4 regions of the Bradyrhizobium sp. HKCCYLS20291 genome follow, and region 4 is predicted to be linked to each of the others. Evidence: predicted binding sites of a transcription regulator. Region 4 holds the regulator's gene; each other region holds the start of a gene.

Region 1 (4,758 bases), on a different contig from region 4:
CAGCACGGCGGCATCGTCGGTGAAGCCGAGCACCGGCATCACGTCGGGCAGAAAGTCGAACGGCAGGATGAAATAGGCGATGGCGCCGAGCAGCGCGACCTGGACGTGCCGCGGCGTCTCCTTGTCGAACGCGCAATAATAGGCTGCGAGCAGATCCTCGGCGAACGGAATCCTGGCCAGGACCTGCTTGATCTTGACCCAGAAGCGACGGCGAACGCTGGCGCGATCCTGCGCCAGCCGGTCGGCCGGCTCGAAGCCAACGTTGTAGTCGGTCGCGTCCGAGACCATCTGCCATCTCCCGGTTCCGGATTGCGGTGTCGCGCGATCCGTCAGCGCTGATGTGGGGACGGCGGCCTTGGCTGCAAGGCGCAGCGACGCATCTCAACTCAAATCCGCGACGATGCGATCGCATCCATCGCTTTCGCCAGCTCTATATCGCGCGTGGTCACGCCGCCGGCGTCATGAGTGGTCAGCACCACGTCGACCGTGCGGTAGACGTTGCGCCATTCCGGATGATGGTCGAGCTTCTCGGCGACCAGGGCGACGCGGGTCATGAAGCCGAACGCTTCGTTGAAGTCGCGGAAGCTGAAGCTGCGGGTGATCGCCTCGCGCCCGTCGAGTTCGGACCAGCCGGGCAGCTCCTTCAGGGCACTCGCGCGTGCCTCATTTGCCAATCGTTCCGCCATGTCGACCTCCCATTCACCCGCGGACGGATCGCGCGCCGGATGGCGATCCGGGTCTCTACGGGGTCCGAAACATTCCCGGCGTCACTCTGCCGCGGCCCCAGCCTACCAGAAACGGCATCCGGATCAGAGCCTTGCAGCGCCGACGCGGTCGGGCCTTGGAACGGCCCCGATCGCCACTCAGTCGGGGGGTAGTAACCATGACGGAGATGTCACCCCGGCGAGACAAGAAATTTGCTACAGTTTACCCCTAGCGAAGGAGAAGGCGAGACCAAGCCGCGCTTGGCATTGCTTTCGCGCCATCCGACGACCGGAGGACCGGACCTGGCAGACCCTCAGACCACGCCAGCGCAGCGCTCGCAGATGCGCCCTGCCGTGTTCATCGTCATCGCTGGGATCCTCGCGATCATCGGCGCGATGGCGGGCGCCTACTATTTCGCGATGCGGCCGGTGACGCTGAAGATCGCCGTCGGGCCGCCGAACAGCGACGATCTCAAGGTGGTCCAGGCTCTGACCCAGGCGTTCTCGCAGTCGCATGCGTCGGTTCGGCTTCGTCCCGTTCCCACCGAAGGCGCGGCGGAGAGCGCGCAAGCGCTGGCGGCCGCCAAGGTGGATCTCGCCATCGTCCGCGGTGACCTCGAAGTGCCGAAGAACGCCCAGGCCGTCGCCACGCTGCGCAAGAACGTTGCCGTTCTCTTCGTGCCTCCGGCCGCCAAGGGCAAGGGCCGTAAGGGCGGCACCAAGATCACCAAGATCTCGCAGCTGGCCGGGCACAAGGTCGGCATCATCGGGCGGACCCCAGCCAACGTGAACCTGCTGAAGGTGGTCCTGCACCAGTATGGTGTCGATGCCAGCAAGGTCGAGTTCGTGCAGTTTCCGATCTCGGAGGCGGCCGAGGCGGTGCGCAACCAGAAGGCCGACGCCTATCTCGCCGCCGGACCGATCAACAGCAAGATCACCGCCGATGCCATCGCTGCGGCCACCAAGGAGGGCGGCGTGCCGACCTTCCTGGCAATCGACTCGGCCGAGGCCATCGCGCAGAACCACCCGGAATATGAATCCGCCGACATTCCGGCGGGCGCCTTCGGCGGCTCGCCCGATCGCCCGGAGGACGAGGTCAAGACCATCAGCTTCACCCACCATATCGTGGCACGGAAGGGCCTCTCCGAATCCACGGTCTCGGCGTTCACCCACCAGCTGTTCTCGGTGCGCCAGCAGCTGATGTCGGAATTCCCGCTCGCCGCCAAGATCGAGACCCCGGATACCGACAAGGACGCCGCCATCCCCGCCCATCCCGGCGCGGCCGCCTTCGTGGACGGCGAGGAGAAGACCTTCCTCGATCGCTACAGCGACTACATCTGGTGGGCGCTGATGGCGCTGTCGGCAATGGGCTCGGCCGGCGCCTGGTTCGCCGGCTATCTCAAGCGCGACGAGCGCACGATCAACACGTCGCTTCGCGACCGCCTGCTGGAGATGATCAGCATCGCCCGCAAAAGCGATTCGACCGAGGAGCTCGACCAGCTGCAGAGCGAGGCCGACGAGATCCTGCGCAACACGCTGACCTGCTTTGAGGATGGCGCCATCGAGCATGCCGCGCTGACGGCATTCAACATCGCGCTCGAACAGTTCCACAATGCGGTCGCCGATCGCAAGCTGATCCTGATGAGCATGCCGGCCAACCTGCAGCGGACCGGGGCGCAGCTGCGCGCCGCCGGCACCTGATCCGTCGCCGCGGCGGCGGCCAAGCCGCTGCCGGGCGCGTCCTGTAATCGCAGCGTCATCAAATTTTTCTAGGTCTTCGGACGCATGGCCGCACGCGTCGGTGCGCCGTCCGACTGGAGACCCGCATGACCGTCCATTTCCCACGCCCGCAGCTCCGCACGCTGTCCCGCCGCCGCTTCCTGTCCACGGCGGCCGCGGCCGGCGTCACCACGCTGTCGATGCCCTATCTCAGCCGCGCGGCCGACCGGCCCCAGATCACGCACGGCGTCCAGTCGGGCGACGTCGGTATGGACGGCGGTGTCGTCTGGGCGCGTGCCGACCGTCCGTCGCAGATGATGGTCGAGGTGGCGACGACGGAGTCGTTCAAGAATGCGCGCAGCCTGCCGCCGATCGCGGCGCTCCCGGAAAGCGACTTCACCGCCAAGATGCTGCTGGACAATCTGCCGAGCGGCCAGGACATCTTCTACCGCGTCAAATTCCGCGACCTGGCGCATAGCGCCGTCGAGAGCGAGCCGGTGGTCGGCCGCTTCCGCACCGCGCCTGGCCACAAGCGCGACGTCTCCTTCGTCTGGGGCGGCGACGTCGCCGGGCAGGGCTGGGGCATCAACCCCGACGATGGCGGCATGTTCACCTTCGCCACCATGAAGAAGCACCGGCCGGATTTCTTCCTGCATTCCGGCGATACCATCTATGCCGACGGTCCGATCAAGTCCGAGGTCAAGCTGCCGGACAACAAGGTCTGGAAGAACCTCACGATCGAGGAGAAGGCCAAGGTCGCGGAGACGCTCGACGAATTCCGCGCCGCTCACAAGTACAATTTCCTCGACGAGAACGTCCGCGCCTTCAACGCCGAGGTGCCGATCTTCGTGCAGTGGGACGACCACGAGGTGACCAACAACTGGTCGGCCTCCAAGGAGCTGCCCGCGGCCTACAAGGAGCGCAACATCCAGCTGCTCGCGGCGCGGGCCGCGCGCGCCTTCCACGAGATGTATCCGATGCGCGAGAGCATCGTCGAGCCGGGCCGCGTCTACCGCACCATCAATTACGGCCCGCATCTCGACGTGTTCGTGCTCGACGAGCGCAGCTATCGCGGCGCCAACGGCCCCAATCTCGAGGAGACCTATGGTCCGGCGTCCTATTTCATCGGGCCGGAGCAGATGCGCTGGCTGAAGCAGGCGCTCTTGAACTCGCGCGCGACCTGGAAGGTGATCGCCTCCGACATGCCGCTCAGCATCATCGTGTATGACGATGCGGCCAACAAGAAGGGCTCGGAGGCGTTCGCGCAAGGCGACGGTCCGGCGCGCGGCCGCGAGCTCGAGATCGCCGAGATCCTGCGCTTCATCAAGCACTACGCGGCCGCGCACTACTACGATCCGAACAAGGCGCAATTCCAGGACTTCGCGCCGTTCTGGGAGTTCGTCTCGGGCCCGCTCCATGCCGGCACGTTCGGTCCGAACGAGCTCGACAACACGTTCGGTCCCGAGGTGCGCTTCATCAAGGCGCCCGGTCTCGACAAGCAGAACCTGCCGCCCTCGGCCGGCATGCAGTTCTTCGGCCACGTCAAGATCGACGGCGGGACCGGGCAGATGACGGTGACCTTGCGCGACCGCGCCGACGTCGCGCTGTGGTCGACGACGCTCGATCCCAAACTGGGCTGAGAGCTCTCGGCCGGACACGGCGGCGGAAACTACTCCCGCCGCCGCAGCACGGCCTCTAACGCATCCGTCGGACACGGCTTCGGCAGCCGCGGCCGGTCGGAGAAGGCGGGAGGCACGCGATCGGCGCCATAGCCGGTCGAGAATGCGAAGGGAATGCCGAGCACCATCAGCCGTTCGGCGATCGCGAAGCTCTGCTCGCGAACGAGACCGACGTCGAGCAGCGCGAACTGCGGTGCGCGCTGCTCGATCATCGCGAGTGCGCTGGCGACGTTCGCAGCAACCCTGATGATGGCAATGCCGAAATCGGAGATGGTGTCTTCCAGACCGAGCGCGATGATCGGGTCGTCTTCGACGACCAGCACATCCTGATAGAACTCGGGCACGCCTGCTTGCGAGCTGGTCATGATCTGCGGGGTTCCAGGGTGAAGGACGGCCCCGCGGCCGGCGCCTCGTTTTAAGCGCACCGGCGGGTTCCTGGAACCGATCGCAGCATATCCGAGTTCCTGTGTCGGTGCACTTGTGAACACAAGGGGCACGGATCACGCATATGCGTGCGGCGCGGGGAGCGACGATGCTGAACCAAGGTGTGACGACACTGACGCGGGAGCGGCCCTACAACAACCTGCTGCGGCGGTTGAGCCCGGCCGACTACGCGCTGATCGCGCCCTACCTCGTGGAGGACGCGGCTGCGCCCA
Region 2 (4,758 bases), on a different contig from region 4:
GCGATCTCAGCTTCAACGTCAAGACCTTCGACTGGGGCTCGGACTACTACAAGAAGCACGGCGTGATGATGCCGGCCGACGGCCTCACTGAACTGAAGAAGTTCGATGCGATCTATTTCGGCGCCGTCGGCGCGCCTGATGTGCCCGACCACATCACGCTGTGGGGCCTGCGGCTGCCGATCTGCCAAGGTTTCGATCAGTACGCCAATGTGCGTCCCACCAAGATCCTGCCGGGCGTCGCCTCGCCGCTGCGCAATGTCGGCGTCGGCGATCTCGACTGGGTGATCGTGCGCGAGAACTCGGAAGGGGAATATGCCGGCATGGGCGGCCGCGCGCATCGTGGGCTGCCGGAAGAGGTCGGCACCGAAGTCGCGGTGTTCACCCGCGTCGGCGTCACCCGCATCATGCGCTACGCTTTCAAGCTGGCGCAGTCGCGGCCGCGCAAGTTTCTCACCGTCGTCACCAAGTCGAACGCGCAGCGCCATGGCATGGTGATGTGGGACGAGATCGCTGCCGAGGTCGCGCGTGAATTTCCCGATGTCACCTGGGACAAGATGCTGGTCGACGCGATGACAGTGCGCATGACCCTGCAGCCGAAGAGCCTCGACACCATCGTCGCGACCAATCTGCACGCCGACATTCTGTCCGATCTCGCCGGTGCGCTCGCCGGCAGCCTCGGCGTCGCGCCGACTGGCAACATCGATCCGGAGCGGCGCTTTCCGTCGATGTTCGAGCCGATCCACGGCTCGGCGTTCGACATCACCGGCAAGGGCATCGCCAATCCCGTTGCGACATTCTGGACCGGCGCGCAGATGCTCGAGCATCTCGGCGAGAAGGACGCGGCCATCAGGCTGATGGTAGCGGTGGAGAAGGTGTGTGCAGCCGGCATACTGACGCCGGATGTCGGCGGCAAGGCGACGACCAAGGAAGTGACAGATGCGGTGATCGACACGATCCACGGCTCGAATGTCTGAGGCGTGCAAATCTCCCGTACAATCTCGGCGTGCCCGGTGTCGTGCTTGCAATGAACGCTGCGGGGCGTATACCAGCGCTTCCGCTGCGTCCGCGCATGCCAATCACATGCATGTCATCAAGACGCGACACATGAGCTAGACAGAAAGGGCACCATATGCGTCGTCACCGTCGAGCCAAGATCGTCGCGACCGTCGGCCCAGCGAGCAATTCTCCGGAGATGCTGAAGGCGCTGTTCCTCGCCGGTGTCGACACGTTTCGCCTCAACTTCAGCCACGGCACGCAGGCCGATCACGCCAAGGTCCATGCCGCGATCCGCGCGCTCGAGAAGGACGTGCAACGGCCGATCGGCATCCTGATGGATCTTCAGGGGCCGAAAATTCGCGTCGGCACTTTGCGCGACAAGAAGATCCAGGTCGAAGCCGGCGAGACCATTCGCTTCGTGCTCAACGGCACCGAGGGCGACAAGAGTGCCATTCCGTTGCCGCATCCGGAGATCTTTGCGGCGGTCGCGCCGGGTCACGATCTTCTGATCGACGACGGCCGCGTGCGCGTGCGCGTCATGGGGCTGGGTGACGACTGGATCGAGGCGAAGGTGATCGTCAGCGGCGCGATCTCCAATCACAAGGGCGTCAATCTGCCGGGCACCATTCTGGAGCTGTCGCCACTGACGGCGAAGGACCGCTCCGATCTCGCCTTCGGGCTCGAGCTTGGCGTCGACTGGGTAGCGCTATCGTTCGTGCAGAAACCGTCCGACGTGCTGGAGGCGAGGGGCCTGATCAACGGCCGCGCCGGCATCATGTCCAAGATCGAGAAGCCCGCGGCGCTGGATCGCATCGACGACATCATCCAGCTGTCGGATGCGATCATGGTGGCGCGTGGCGATCTCGGTGTCGAGATTCCGAATGAGGACGTGCCGGGCAAGCAGAAAGAGCTGGTGCGCGCCTGCCGGCTCGCGGTGAAGCCGGTAATCGTCGCGACGCAGATGCTGGACTCGATGGTGGCGACGCCGACGCCGACGCGCGCCGAGGTCTCGGACGTCGCGACCGCGATCTATGACGGCGCCGATGCCGTCATGCTGTCGGCGGAATCGGCCAGCGGGCAATATCCGCGCGAGGCGGTGGCGATGATGGACAGCATCATCAAGGCGACTGAGAACCACAAGATGTACGGCTCGCTCATCCAGGCGACGCAGCCGGACGAGGAGCAGACGCCGCCGCACGCGGTCGCAACTGCGGCGGCCGACCTCGCCTCCGCCATTCACGCCAGGACGATCGTGGCCTATACGTCGAGCGGCACTTCGGCGTCGCGCGTCGCGCGCAAGCGGCCGAGCCTGCCGATTCTCGCGATCACGCCGAACGAGGACACCTCGCGCCGCATGTGCCTGCTGTGGGGCGCGCACAGCGTGCTGTCGCAGGACGTCCAGAGCTACGAGGAAATGGTCGAGCGCGCGACCGTGCTCGCGGTCCAGGAGGAGTTCGCAGCCGCAGGCGACCTGCTGGTCGTCGTCGCCGGCATCCCGTTCGCGCAGGCCGGAACCACCAACAATCTGCGCGTCGTCGCCGTGCCGAGATAGGAGGGGATTTCCCTGTTTGTGCCGGCGCCCTGTCGCCTGATTGTCGCACCCCGCTGGTATCGCGGGGCGTGGCGAATGACATCGCGAGTCGTCATGCGAACGGCCCTCGGGAGCCTCCGTTCGTCATCGCAGTGTCATCAGGGACTGTTAGGTGGGCGCGCATGGGACTTGAGACTGCTGGTGAAGAAAGCCCGACGAAGCGCTTTCGGACGTTGTTCATCTCCGACGTACATCTCGGAGCCCGCGGCTCGCAGGCCAATCTCCTCGTCGATTTCCTGCGTCACCACGACGCCGACACTATTTATCTGGTCGGCGACATCATCGACGGCTGGGCGCTCAAGTCGAGTTGGCACTGGCCGCAGTCGCACAACGACCTCGTGCAGAAGATGCTGCGCAAGGCGCGCAAGGGCGCCAAGGTCGTCTACGTGCCGGGCAATCACGACGAGTTCCTGCGCGGCTATTACGGCACGCATTTCGGCGGCATCGACGTCGTCGAGAACATCGTCCACACCGGCACGGACGGGAAGCGCTATCTCATCATTCACGGCGACATCTTCGATCTCGTCGTGCAGAACGCCCGCTGGCTCGCCCATCTCGGCGACAAGGCCTATGATTTCGCGATTCAGATGAACCGTCTGGTCAACTTCTTCCGCCGCATGTTCGGCGTGCCCTATTGGTCGCTGTCGCAATGGGCCAAGCAGAAGGTCAAGAACGCCGTGAACTACATCGGCGCGTTCGAGACCGCGCTGGCGTCCGAGGCGCGGCGGCATGGTGCCGACGGCGTGATCTGCGGCCACATCCATTGTGCCGTCATCCGCGACCAGGACGGCATCCGCTACATGAATTGCGGCGACTGGGTCGAGAGCTGTACCGCCCTGGTCGAGCACGAGGACGGCCGCTTCGAGATCCTGACCTGGGCCGATCCGCAGCGCCAGTCCGCGCCGGTTCCGCAACTGGCGGCGCGCGCGGCCTGAGCGGTCCCTTGCCTCGCGGCGATCGGGCGCGGTAAAATGCGAGCATGTCAGCTCATGCTCCGATCCCGTCCGTCACCGTCGCCGACATCGATGCGGCGGCCCGTGTTCTTGCACCCGTCGCCGTGCGGACACCGTTGTTGCCGGCCCCGGTACTCAGCGATCTCTTCAAGGCGAACGTGTTCGTGAAGCCCGAGGTGCTGCAGCGGACCGGCTCGTTCAAGTTCCGCGGCGCCTACAACAAGCTCGCCTCGATCCCGAAGGACGCCCACGGCAGAGGCGTCGTCGCGTTTTCCTCCGGCAATCATGCCCAGGGCGTCGCCCATGCGGCGCAGCTGTTCGGCATGCACGCCACCATCGTGATGCCCTCCGATGCCCCGGTCGCCAAGCGCGAGCGCACCAAGGCGTTTGGCGCCGACGTCGTGCTGTATGATCGCGACCATGAGGACCGCGAGGCGATCGCACGCGACATTGCCGCAAAACGCGGCTCGACCGTGGTGCCGCCCTATGACGATCCGTTCGTGATCGCGGGGCAGGGCACGGTCGGCCGCGAGATCGCCGAGGATCTTGCCGCCCTCGGATTGTCGCCTGACCTAGTCGTCGTGCCGGCTTCGGGGGGCGGATTGCTCGCCGGCGTGTCGACAGCGGTCAAGGCCCGCTATCCGCAGACCCAGATGGTCGTTGCCGAGCCCAAGGGCTTCGATGACCATGCCCGCTCACTCCGCGCCGGGCACCGCGAGGCGCATCAGGCCAAGGGGCGCACCATCTGCGACGCGCTGATGGCCGCGATCCCCGGCGAGATCACCTTCGCCATCAACAGCCGGCTGCTGTCGGCCGCGGTGGAAGCCTCGGACGAAGAAGTGGGCCGCGCGGTCGGCTTTGCATTTCGGGAACTGAAGCTGGTCGTCGAGCCCGGCGGCTCGGTCGGGCTCGCAGCACTGCTGGCGGGCCGGCTCGAGGCGGCCGGCAAGACCGTGGTGATCGTCCTCTCCGGCGGCAATGTCGATGCCGAGCTGTACGCCAGGCTGATTGCCTGAGCCCACGGCCTCAGCGGAAGCCGAGGCCGCCGCGGGAAAATCCGCCGCCACCCTGACGCGGGCCGGATTGGGCAAAATGCGACGGGCCCGGCCCCCGCGTCAGCGCGGGGCGCGACGCGTCGAAGTTCGGCTTGAACGGGCCGGACTTGCCAGCGGGACGACGGACGTCGTGCGTCTCGAACGGGCGTCCCGTGACGCGTTT
Region 3 (4,758 bases), on a different contig from region 4:
GGCGCGTCGGGGCCGGCGTCCCCGCCCGTGACCGTCCTTCGAGACGCGCGCCAAGTGGCGCGCTCCTCAGGACGAAGACTGAATTCGCGGCGAGACCGGTCGCCACGGCTCAATCTAGACCCTCATGGTGAGGAGCGCCGCCCTTGCGGCGCGTCTCCAACCATGAGGCCCGCGCCCCGCATCAGTGCCGGAGCACCTGCACCAGCCAGAAGCTCAGCGCCGCGACGATGGCCGAGGCCGGGATCGTGAAGATCCAGGCGTAGACGATTGATCCGGCCACGTTCCAGCGCACCGCCGAGGCGCGGCGGGCGGCGCCAACGCCGACGATGGCGCCGGTGATGGTGTGGGTGGTCGAGACGGGAACGCCGAGGAAGGTCGCCAGGAACAGCGTGATGGCGCCGCCGGTCTCGGCGCAGAAGCCCTGCATCGGGTTCAGCTTGGTGATGCGCAGGCCCATGGTGCGGACGATCCGCCAGCCGCCCATCAGGGTGCCCAAGGCCATCGCCGTCTGGCACGACAGCACCACCCAGAACGGCACCGTGAAATGCTCGCCGAGATGGCCCTGCGAGTACAGCAGCACCGCAATGATGCCCATCGTCTTCTGCGCATCGTTGCCGCCATGGCCGAGCGAGTAAAGCGAGGCGGAGGCGAACTGCAGGATGCGGAAGGCGCGATCGACCGCGAACGGCGTCGAGCGCACCGAGGCCCAGGACACGATCGCGACCAGGATCATCGCCAGCACGAGGCCGACCAGCGGCGACAGCACGATCGCCAGCACCGTCTTCGAGAGGCCGCTCCACACCGTGGCCGAGATGCCGGCCTTCGCGAAACCTGCCCCGACCAGGCCGCCGATCAGCGCGTGCGAGCTCGACGAGGGAATGCCGGCCGCCCAGGTCACGAGGTTCCAGACGATGGCGCCGACGAGGGCTGCAAAGATCACCTGCGCATCGACGATCGAGGGATCGATGATGCCGGTGCCGATGGTCTGGGCGACGTGGAGGCCGAACACGCCGAAGGCGACGAAGTTGAAGAACGCGGCCCAGAACACCGCATATTGCGGCCGGAGCACGCGGGTCGAGACGATGGTCGCGATCGAGTTGGCGGCGTCATGCAGGCCGTTCAGGAAGTCGAACGCGAGCGCGACGGCGATGAGGCCGACCAGGATGGGAAGGCCGAGTTGAGCGTCCACGGCGCGGCCCTACCCTAGACCTGTTCGATCATGATCGAATTGATCTCGTTGGCGACGTCGTCGAAACGGTCGGCGACCTTCTCCAGATGGTCGTAGATCTCGGCGCCGACGATGAAGTCCATCGTGTTGGCGTTGCGGTGCTTGAGGAACAGCTCCTTCAGCCCGATGTCGTGCAGGTCGTCGACGCGGCCCTCGAGCTTGGTCATCTCCTCGGTGATCGCGGTGATCATCGGCACGTTCTGGCCGATCGCCTGCAGCAGCGGCAGCGCCTTGCTGATCAGGTTGGCGCACTCGACCAGCAAGGTGCCCATCTCGCGCATGGTCGGCTCGAACTCCTTCACCTCGAACAGCACGACGGCCTTGGCGGTCTGCTGCATCTGGTCGATGGCATCGTCCATCGAGGTGATCAGGTTCTTGATGTCGCCGCGGTCGAACGGGGTGATGAAGGTGCGGCGGACGGCGGTCAGCACTTCCCTGGTGATGTTGTCGGCCTCGTTCTCGAACTGGCTGACGCGCTGGCAGTGGGCCAGCACGTCGTCGCCGCCCTTCAGCATGTCCTGCAGCGCGTGCGCGCCCTGGATCACCACCTTGTTGTGGCGGGCGAACAAATCGAAAAACCGCTCCTCCTTGGGGAGGACGGCGCGAAACCAGTTCAGCATGGGACGAGATCCATCCATTCCGAAACGGGCCAGGGCTGGCCCGTCACGGAAGTGTCATACTCCGGATCACGCCGCAGCAGAAGCGGCGGGCGGATCATCCACCGCTTTCTGCCTTTTCGACGATCTCTCGTTAAATCAATGACTTAGAGAGAACGCTTGAACAGATGGGCGATTTCTCCAACCACGCCGCGGCGGAAGGTGAGCACGCAGGAGACGAAGATGACGCCCTGGATGACCGTCACCCACTGGCCGAAGCCGGCCAGATATTGCTGCATGGCGATGATGACGAAGGCGCCGACGACCGGCCCGAACACCGTTCCGAGGCCGCCGACCAGCGTCATCAGCACGATCTCGCCGGACATCGACCAGTGCACGTCGGTCAGCGAGGCGTTCTGGGCCACGAAAACCTTCAGCGATCCGGCAAAGCCGGCGATGGTGCCGGACAGGATGAACGCCAGCAGCTTGTACTGGTCGGTCTTGTAGCCCAGCGAGATCGCGCGCTGCTCGTTCTCGCGGATCGATTTCAAGACCTCGCCGAACGGCGAGTTGATGGTGCGGAAGATCAAGAGGAAGCCGGCGAGGAAGCCGACCAGCACGACGTAATACAGCGTGGTCGGCTTCGACAGGTCGATGAAGCCGAACAGCTTGCCCTGCGGGATGCCCTGGATGCCGTCCTCGCCGTGGGTGAACGGCGTCTGCAGATAGACGAAGTAGAGCAGCTGCGACAGCGCCAGGGTGATCATCGAGAAGAAGATCCCCTGACGCCGGATCGAGATGTAGCCGGTGATGATCGACAGCACGAAGGCGCCGGCGATGCCGGTGAGGATGCCGAGCTCCGGCGGCAGACCCCAGACCTTCAGCGCGTGCGCGCTGCAGTAGCCGGCCGTGCCTAAGAACATCGCGTGGCCGAACGACAGCAGGCCGCCATAGCCGATCAGGAGGTTGAAGGCGCAGGCGAGCAGCGCGAAGCACAGCGCCTGCATGACGAAGAACGGGTACAAATCGGTGAACGGCACGATGGCAAGCAGCGCCGCCATGATGACGAACACGATCATCTCGTCGCGAATCGCGCGCGGCGTGGTCGGCAGGGTCTCGTCGGTGATCGATGTCATGTCAGGCCGCCCGTCCGGTCAGACCCGTCGGCTTCACCAGGAGCACCAGGACCATCAGAACGAAGACCACGGTGTTGGAAGCCTCGGGATAGAAATATTTGGTCAGTCCTTCGATCACCCCGAGCGCGAAGCCGGTGATGATCGACCCCATGATCGAGCCCATGCCGCCGATCACGACCACAGCGAACACGACGATGATCAGGTCCGCGCCCATCAGCGGCCGGACCTGGTTGATCGGCGCCGACAGAACGCCGGCGAGCGCGGCAAGGCCGACGCCGAGGCCGTAGGTGAGCGTGATCATCCGCGGCACGTTGATGCCGAAGGCACGCACCAGCGTGGGATTTTCGGTGGCCGCGCGCAGATAGGCGCCGAGGCGCGTGCGCTCGATCAGGAACCAGGTCGCCAGACACACCACCAGCGAGAAGATGACCACCCAGCCGCGGTAGACGGGCAGGAACATGAAGCCGAGATTCATGCCGCCCTGCAGGCCGCGGAAGCCGCCGATCTGCGGATAGTCGGGAATGGCATAAGGCAGGCCGGACGAGCCGAAATAGTTCTGGAACACGCCCTGCACGATCAGCGCGATGCCGAAGGTGAGCAGCAGCCCGTAAAGGTGATCGAGCCCGGTCAGCCATTGCAGCAGCGTCCGCTCCAGGATCATGCCGAAGATGCCGACGATGATCGGCGCCAGCAGCAGCGCCCACCAATAGCCGAGGCCGCCGAGATTCAGCAGGAAGTACGCGCAGAACGCGCCCATCATGTAGAGCGCGCCATGGGCGAAGTTGATGATGTTGAGCATGCCGAAGATGACGGCAAGCCCGAGACTGAGCAGCGCGTAGAACGAGCCGTTGATCAGTCCGACAAGGAGCTGTGCGTAGAGGGCCTGCATCGTCTTGTTCTGTCTCTTCTCGGCGTTTCCGTAAAGACATCAGCTCCGGCGGCATCCGTCGGAGCTGCGGCGGCTCACTTCTTCAACAGGGCGCACGCGCTCTTGTCGAGCGGCGTGAAGGCCTGGTCGCCCGGCACCGAGCCGACCAGCTTGTAGAGATCCCACGGGCCCTTCGATTCGGACGGCTTCTTGACCTCGAACAGATAGGCGGTGTGGATGGTGCGGCCGTTGGGCTGGATCTCGCCCTTGCCGAACAGTGCATCCTCGGTCGGGACAGACTTCATCTTGTCGACGACCTTGACCCCGTCATGCGGGTTCTCGCCGAGCGCGTCCAGCGCCTTGAAGTAATGCGCCAGGCCAGCATAGACACCGGCCTGCACCATGGTCGGCGGCGCGCCGTTCTTCATCCGCTTGGCGAAACGGTCCGAGAAGGCTCGAGTCTGGTCGTTCATATCCCAGTAGAACGTCTCGGTGAAGTTCAGACCTTGCGCGATGTCGAGCCCGATCGACTTGACGTCGGTGAGGAACAAGAGCAGCGCGGCGAGCTTCTGGCCGCCCTTGGTGATGCCGAACTCGGCCGCCTGCTTGATGGTGTTGGTGGTGTCACCGCCGGCATTGGCAAGGCCGATGATCTTGGCATTCGACGACTGCGCCTGCAGCAGGAAGGACGAGAAGTCGGAGGTATTGAGCGGGTGCTTGACGCCGCCGATCACCTTGCCGCCACTGGCGGTCACGACCGCCGTGGTGTCGCGCTCCAGCGCGGCGCCGAAGGCGTAGTCCGCGGTGAGGAAGAACCAGGTGGGGCCGCCCGCCTTCACCAGCGCCTGCCCGGTGGTGTGCGCGAGCATGTAGGTGTCGTAGGTCCAGTGCACGGTGTTCGGCGAGCACTGCGCGTTGGTGAGGTCCGAG
Region 4 (4,758 bases):
CGAGCGGCGCCACAGGTTGACGAACAGGATCAGGTTGGACACCGCGATCAGCAGCAGGAAGCCTGATGACACCGCAGTGCCGATGGTGCCGCCGATCGCCCGGATCGCGCTGTCCTCGCTCAACAGATCGGCGCCGGCGATCAGGCTCACGACGATGGTGGCAATGACGACGACGCTGGAATGGCCGAGCGCGAAGTACAGACCCGCGGCGCGCGGGGCGTCGCCGTCCTGCACCAGCTTGCGCACCACGTTGTCGATCGCCGCGATGTGATCGGCATCGACCGCGTGGCGCAGGCCGAGCAGCCAGGCCAGCATGGCGGTGCCGACGATGGCGGGACGGTCGGCATAGAGCGCAAAAACCCAGGCCCAGGCGAGCGCGTTGGCGAGCACCAGGCCCGCCAGCAGCGCCGCGTTCCGGCCGCCCTCGGTGCGGAACCGGGCGAGGATCGAGGACCGAGGATGATCAATTGGCAAAATCGTCATACTTGGACAAGAGAGCAAGACCTGCGCCAAAAGGCAAGGCTCGCGCTCCAGCGTCAAAATCTCCCGCAAATCAACTGCTGCGCCCGTTCGACCCAGATCGATCTCCCCCCCTTGGCAACCCGCTATCCGGTCACGCACAAACATTGACCAGCTCGCCCTCTCACCTCACCGCGCCGAGGCACTCTGCGCCGCGATCTCGCGCCGCACCGCTGCTTCGAACTGGCTGGCGGGGGCGGCGAACATCAGCCGGGTCTCCTCGTGAAAGGCGGAGAAGATGCCGACCACCGTCGGAACGCCGCCGATCTCGGCGAGGATCGGCGAGCCCGAATAGCCGAAATTGGCAAGGCAATGCACGATGAGCAGCCGCGCATCCTTGGTCATGCCGGCGGTGCAGTTGCGCTGTCCGGTCGGCGAATAGCGCCGCTCCTGGCCGTAGCCGATCTCGGAGATGGTGCCGGCCTGGGTCGCCGCGGCGAGCTCGTCGCGGCTCATCACCTTCACGGGCACCGGCTTCGACGGCAACGCGTCCTTCAACACGATCAGCGCCCAATCAGCGGGTGAACGGTCGCTCGACCATTTGTCGTGCTGCGTCGGGATGAAATCCGGCGCCACGATCAGCTTGTCGGCGATCGACGACGCGGCAGGGGTGCCCTTGTTCATGCCCACCAGAAAGTGGACGTTCCCTGGGCTGACCAGCGTCACGCCATTGAACACGCAGTGCGCCGCCGTCAGCACCACGCGCGGCGCCACCAGCGTGCCCGTGCACGAGCCTCCGGTGCTGAACTGCGCCACGGTGACGACGCCGATCGCCGACGCCGGCCACGAGGTGGGATCGACGACATCGCCGAAATGATGGTCCAGACCGAGCAGCTGCTCGGCGCGCGGATTGACGATACCCGCATCGGCCGATTCCGGCTTCGGACGCCACGCCGCGATCGTCGCCTCGGCCTGCTGCCGCTGCGCGTCGTTGAGCTTGGCCCGCTGGAGCTCGCGACCGGCCGACCTGACGCCGTTGCGGCCGGCCATCACCAGCCACGCATAGCCTTGGATGACATCCCGGGTCATGACCTGACCGTCGAGCATCATCAGGCCGAGCATGTATTGCGACTGGGCAAAGCCCTGCGCGGCGGCGCGGTTGAACCAACGTCCGGCTTCGCCGTGATCGCGGGCGGCGCCTTCGCCGTTGAAATAGGCGATGCCGAGATAATGCTGTGCGACGGCGAGCCCCTGATCGGCAGCCTTGCGGTACCAGACCAGCGCCTCGGTCGGATTGCGCGGCACGCCCCAGCCGAAGGCGGTCATGAAGCCGAGATCGAACTGCGCCCGCGCATCGCCTTTGGCGGCCAGCGGCTGCAGACGGCGCAGCGCCGCCGCGGGCTGTCCATTCGCCGCAGCAGCGACGGCGTCCTCGAGCTCGGCGGCCGAGACGCTCGTGACGGCGCCGAGCAGTACGGAAAGAATGATGATGAGGGGCTTGATCAAAGGCGTCCGCTGCGACTGGCAACACCGAGATGGGTCGTCCAGCCAAGATGATCAAGACGGCGGCGGCGTGGCGGAAAGCGGACGATGAACTCCTTAATGCTTAATGCGCCCGGCCGTCAGACCTGCCCGCCGCTCACGCCTGCTCGGATTTGGCGAAGCGGTCGTCGAGCGCATAGCCGGCGCCGCGCACGGTGCGGATCGGGTCCTGCTCGCGGCCGGGATTGAGCAGCTTGCGCAGCCGCCCGATATGCACGTCGACGGTGCGCTCGTCGATATAGATGTCGCGGCCCCAGACGCTGTCGAGCAGCTGCTCGCGGCTGAACACCCGGCCGGGGTGCTCGAGGAAGAATTCGAGCAGCCGATATTCGGTCGGGCCGAGATCGATCGGCCGTCCCGAGCGCGCCACGCGGCGCTTCTCGCGGTCGAGCTCGATGTCGCCATAGGACAGGATCGTTGCGAGCCGCTCCGGGATCGCCCGGCGCAGCAGGCCCTTCACCCGCGCCAGCAGCTCCGGCACCGAGAACGGCTTGACAATGTAGTCGTCGGCGCCGGTGGCGAGCCCGCGCACGCGCTCGCTCTCCTCGCCGCGCGCAGTCAGCATGATGATCGGCAGCTGCTTGGTCTCGGAGCGCGCCCGCAGGCGCCGGCACAGCTCGATGCCGGACAAGCCCGGCAGCATCCAGTCGAGCACCACGAGATCGGGAATGCGCTCCTTCAGCCGCGTGTCGGCCTCGTCGCCGCGCCCCACCGTCTCGACCTCGTAGCCCTCGGTCTCGAGATTGTAGCGCAGGAGCGTGGTCAGCGCCTCTTCGTCTTCCACCACCAGAATGCGCGCGGTCATGTCGAACAGGTCTTTCTCAGTTGCCGGGGATCGTCGCCGTGAAGCTCGTCATGTCGCCCTTCGGACGCTTGTCGACGATCGCCTGGCCCTCGATCATGTAGAACACGGTCTCCGCGATATTGGTCGCGTGATCGCCGATCCGCTCGATGTTCTTGGCGCAGAACATCAGATGGATGCAGAACGAGATGTTGCGCGGATCCTCCATCATGTAGGTGAGAAGCTCGCGGAACAGCGAGGTGCAGATGGCGTCGACCTCCTCGTCGCCCTTCCACACCGCCATTGCCGCCGGCAGATCATGCGCGGCATAGGCATCCAGCACCGACTTGACCTGCGACTGCACCAGATCGGTCATGTGCTCCAGGCCGCGGATCAGCTTCAGCGGATGGAAATCGCTCTCCAGCGCCGCGACGCGCTTGCCGATGTTCTTGGCGAGGTCGCCGATCCGCTCGAGATCGGTCGCGACGCGCATGGCGCCGACGATCTCGCGCAAATCGACCGCCATCGGCTGGCGGCGCGCGATGGTGAGCACGGCGCGCTCCTCGATCAGCCGCTGCAGACGGTCGACCTCGGCATCCGCGGTGACGACCTTCTGCCCGAGCGCCACGTCGCGCCGCACCAGCGCATCGACGGAGTCGACGATCAGACGCTCGGCGAGGCCGCCCATCTCGGAGACGAGGCGGGTCAGATCCTGCAGGTCGCTGTCGAATGCCTTGGCGGTATGTTCACTGGCCATGATGATCTCCTGAAAGCAATGCGTCGGCGTCAGCCGAACCGGCCGGTGATGTAATCCTGGGTCCGCCGATCGCTCGGCGAGGTGAAGATCTTGTTGGTGTCGTCGAACTCGATCAGTTCGCCGAGATACATGAAGGCGGTCTTGTCGGAGACGCGCGCCGCCTGCTGCATGTTATGGGTGACGATCGCGATCGTGTAGTTCTCGGCGAGCTCCTGGATCAGCTCCTCGACCTTGGCGGTCGAGATCGGGTCGAGCGCCGAGCACGGCTCGTCGAACAGGATCACCTCCGGGCGGACCGCCACGGTGCGCGCGATGCACAGGCGCTGCTGCTGGCCACCGGACAGCGACAGGCCGGACGCGTTGAGCTTGTCCTTGACCTCGTTCCACAGCGCGCCGCCGCGCAGCGCCTTCTCGACCCGGTCGTCCATCTCGGACTTCGAGATCTTCTCGTAGAGGCGGATGCCGAAGGCGATGTTCTCGTAGATCGTCATCGGGAACGGCGTCGGCTTCTGGAACACCATGCCGACCCGGGCGCGCAACAGATTGAGGTCGAGCTTGGGATCGAGGATGTTGGTGTTGTCCAGCATCAATTGCCCGGTGGCGCGCTGGCCCGGATAGAGATCGTACATCCGGTTGAAGATCCGCAGCAGCGTGGACTTGCCGCAACCGGACGGGCCGATGAACGCCGTGACACGGTTGGTGCCGAGCGTCAGGTTGATGTTCTTCAGCGCGTGGTGATCGCCGTAGTAGAAATTCAGGTTGCGCGCGGTCACCTTGGCCGGCGCCTCGGGAAGCGACTGGCCATGCAGGAGAGCGGGATTAGGTTGGCTGACGGAAACGGACAGTTCGGTCATTTTGCGTTCCTCTCGGCGCCGAGAATGCGTGCACCGACGTTCAGAGCGAGCACGGCCAGAGTGATGAGAAGAGCTCCGCTCCAGGCCAGCTGCTTCCAATAGGCATACGGGCTCTGGACGAAATTGTTGATGGTGACGGGCAGGTTCGCCATCGTCTTGAACAGGTTCAGGCTCCCGAACTGGTTCGACAGCGCGGTGAACAAGAGCGGCGCGGTCTCGCCGGCGACACGCGCGGTCGCCAGCAGCACGCCGGTGATGAGGCCCGACCGGGCCGCGCGGTAGGCGATGCGGCGGATCACCAGCGAGCGCGGCAGGCCGAGCGCCGAAGCGGCCTCGCGCAGCGGGTTCGGCACCAGCAGCAGCAT

What was found. The regulator PhoB, encoded in region 4, activates phosphate uptake and scavenging genes when phosphate is short. The targets are predictions, from matches to a motif close to TGTCATNNANCTGTCAT.
Region 1: a site for PhoB is predicted at 2,448-2,464, ahead of ACQR07_RS35775 (alkaline phosphatase D family protein). Genes of this name have one in related genera too.
Region 2: a site for PhoB is predicted at 2,670-2,686, ahead of ACQR07_RS04830 (UDP-2,3-diacylglucosamine diphosphatase). Genes of this name have one in related genera too.
Region 3: a site for PhoB is predicted at 1,890-1,906, ahead of ACQR07_RS18170 (DUF47 domain-containing protein). Genes of this name have one in related genera too.

The regions. Positions count from the first base shown of each region.
Region 1 is NZ_JBNPTO010000029.1:14,022-18,779, forward strand. It holds gene ACQR07_RS35760 (YkvA family protein) at 1-288, opposite strand, end outside; gene ACQR07_RS35765 (4a-hydroxytetrahydrobiopterin dehydratase) at 387-686, opposite strand; gene ACQR07_RS35770 (TAXI family TRAP transporter solute-binding subunit) at 1,059-2,405, shown strand; gene ACQR07_RS35775 (alkaline phosphatase D family protein) at 2,531-4,063, shown strand; gene ACQR07_RS35780 (response regulator) at 4,093-4,467, opposite strand; gene ACQR07_RS35785 (Crp/Fnr family transcriptional regulator) at 4,635-4,758, shown strand, end outside.
Region 2 is NZ_JBNPTO010000002.1:171,192-175,949, reverse strand. It holds gene ACQR07_RS04840 (tartrate dehydrogenase) at 1-974, shown strand, start outside; gene pyk (pyruvate kinase) at 1,130-2,548, shown strand; gene ACQR07_RS04830 (UDP-2,3-diacylglucosamine diphosphatase) at 2,710-3,522, shown strand; gene ACQR07_RS04825 (threonine ammonia-lyase) at 3,567-4,556, shown strand; gene ACQR07_RS04820 (caspase family protein) at 4,567-4,758, opposite strand, start outside.
Region 3 is NZ_JBNPTO010000007.1:238,886-243,643, reverse strand. It holds gene ACQR07_RS18175 (anion permease) at 182-1,189, opposite strand; gene ACQR07_RS18170 (DUF47 domain-containing protein) at 1,204-1,848, opposite strand; gene ACQR07_RS18165 (branched-chain amino acid ABC transporter permease) at 1,992-2,960, opposite strand; gene ACQR07_RS18160 (branched-chain amino acid ABC transporter permease) at 2,962-3,849, opposite strand; gene ACQR07_RS18155 (ABC transporter substrate-binding protein) at 3,924-4,758, opposite strand, start outside.
Region 4 is NZ_JBNPTO010000005.1:337,726-342,483, forward strand. It holds gene ACQR07_RS14480 (HoxN/HupN/NixA family nickel/cobalt transporter) at 1-483, opposite strand, end outside; gene ACQR07_RS14485 (trypsin-like serine protease) at 649-1,965, opposite strand; gene phoB (phosphate regulon transcriptional regulator PhoB) at 2,099-2,806, opposite strand; gene phoU (phosphate signaling complex protein PhoU) at 2,823-3,539, opposite strand; gene pstB (phosphate ABC transporter ATP-binding protein PstB) at 3,569-4,393, opposite strand; gene pstA (phosphate ABC transporter permease PstA) at 4,390-4,758, opposite strand, start outside.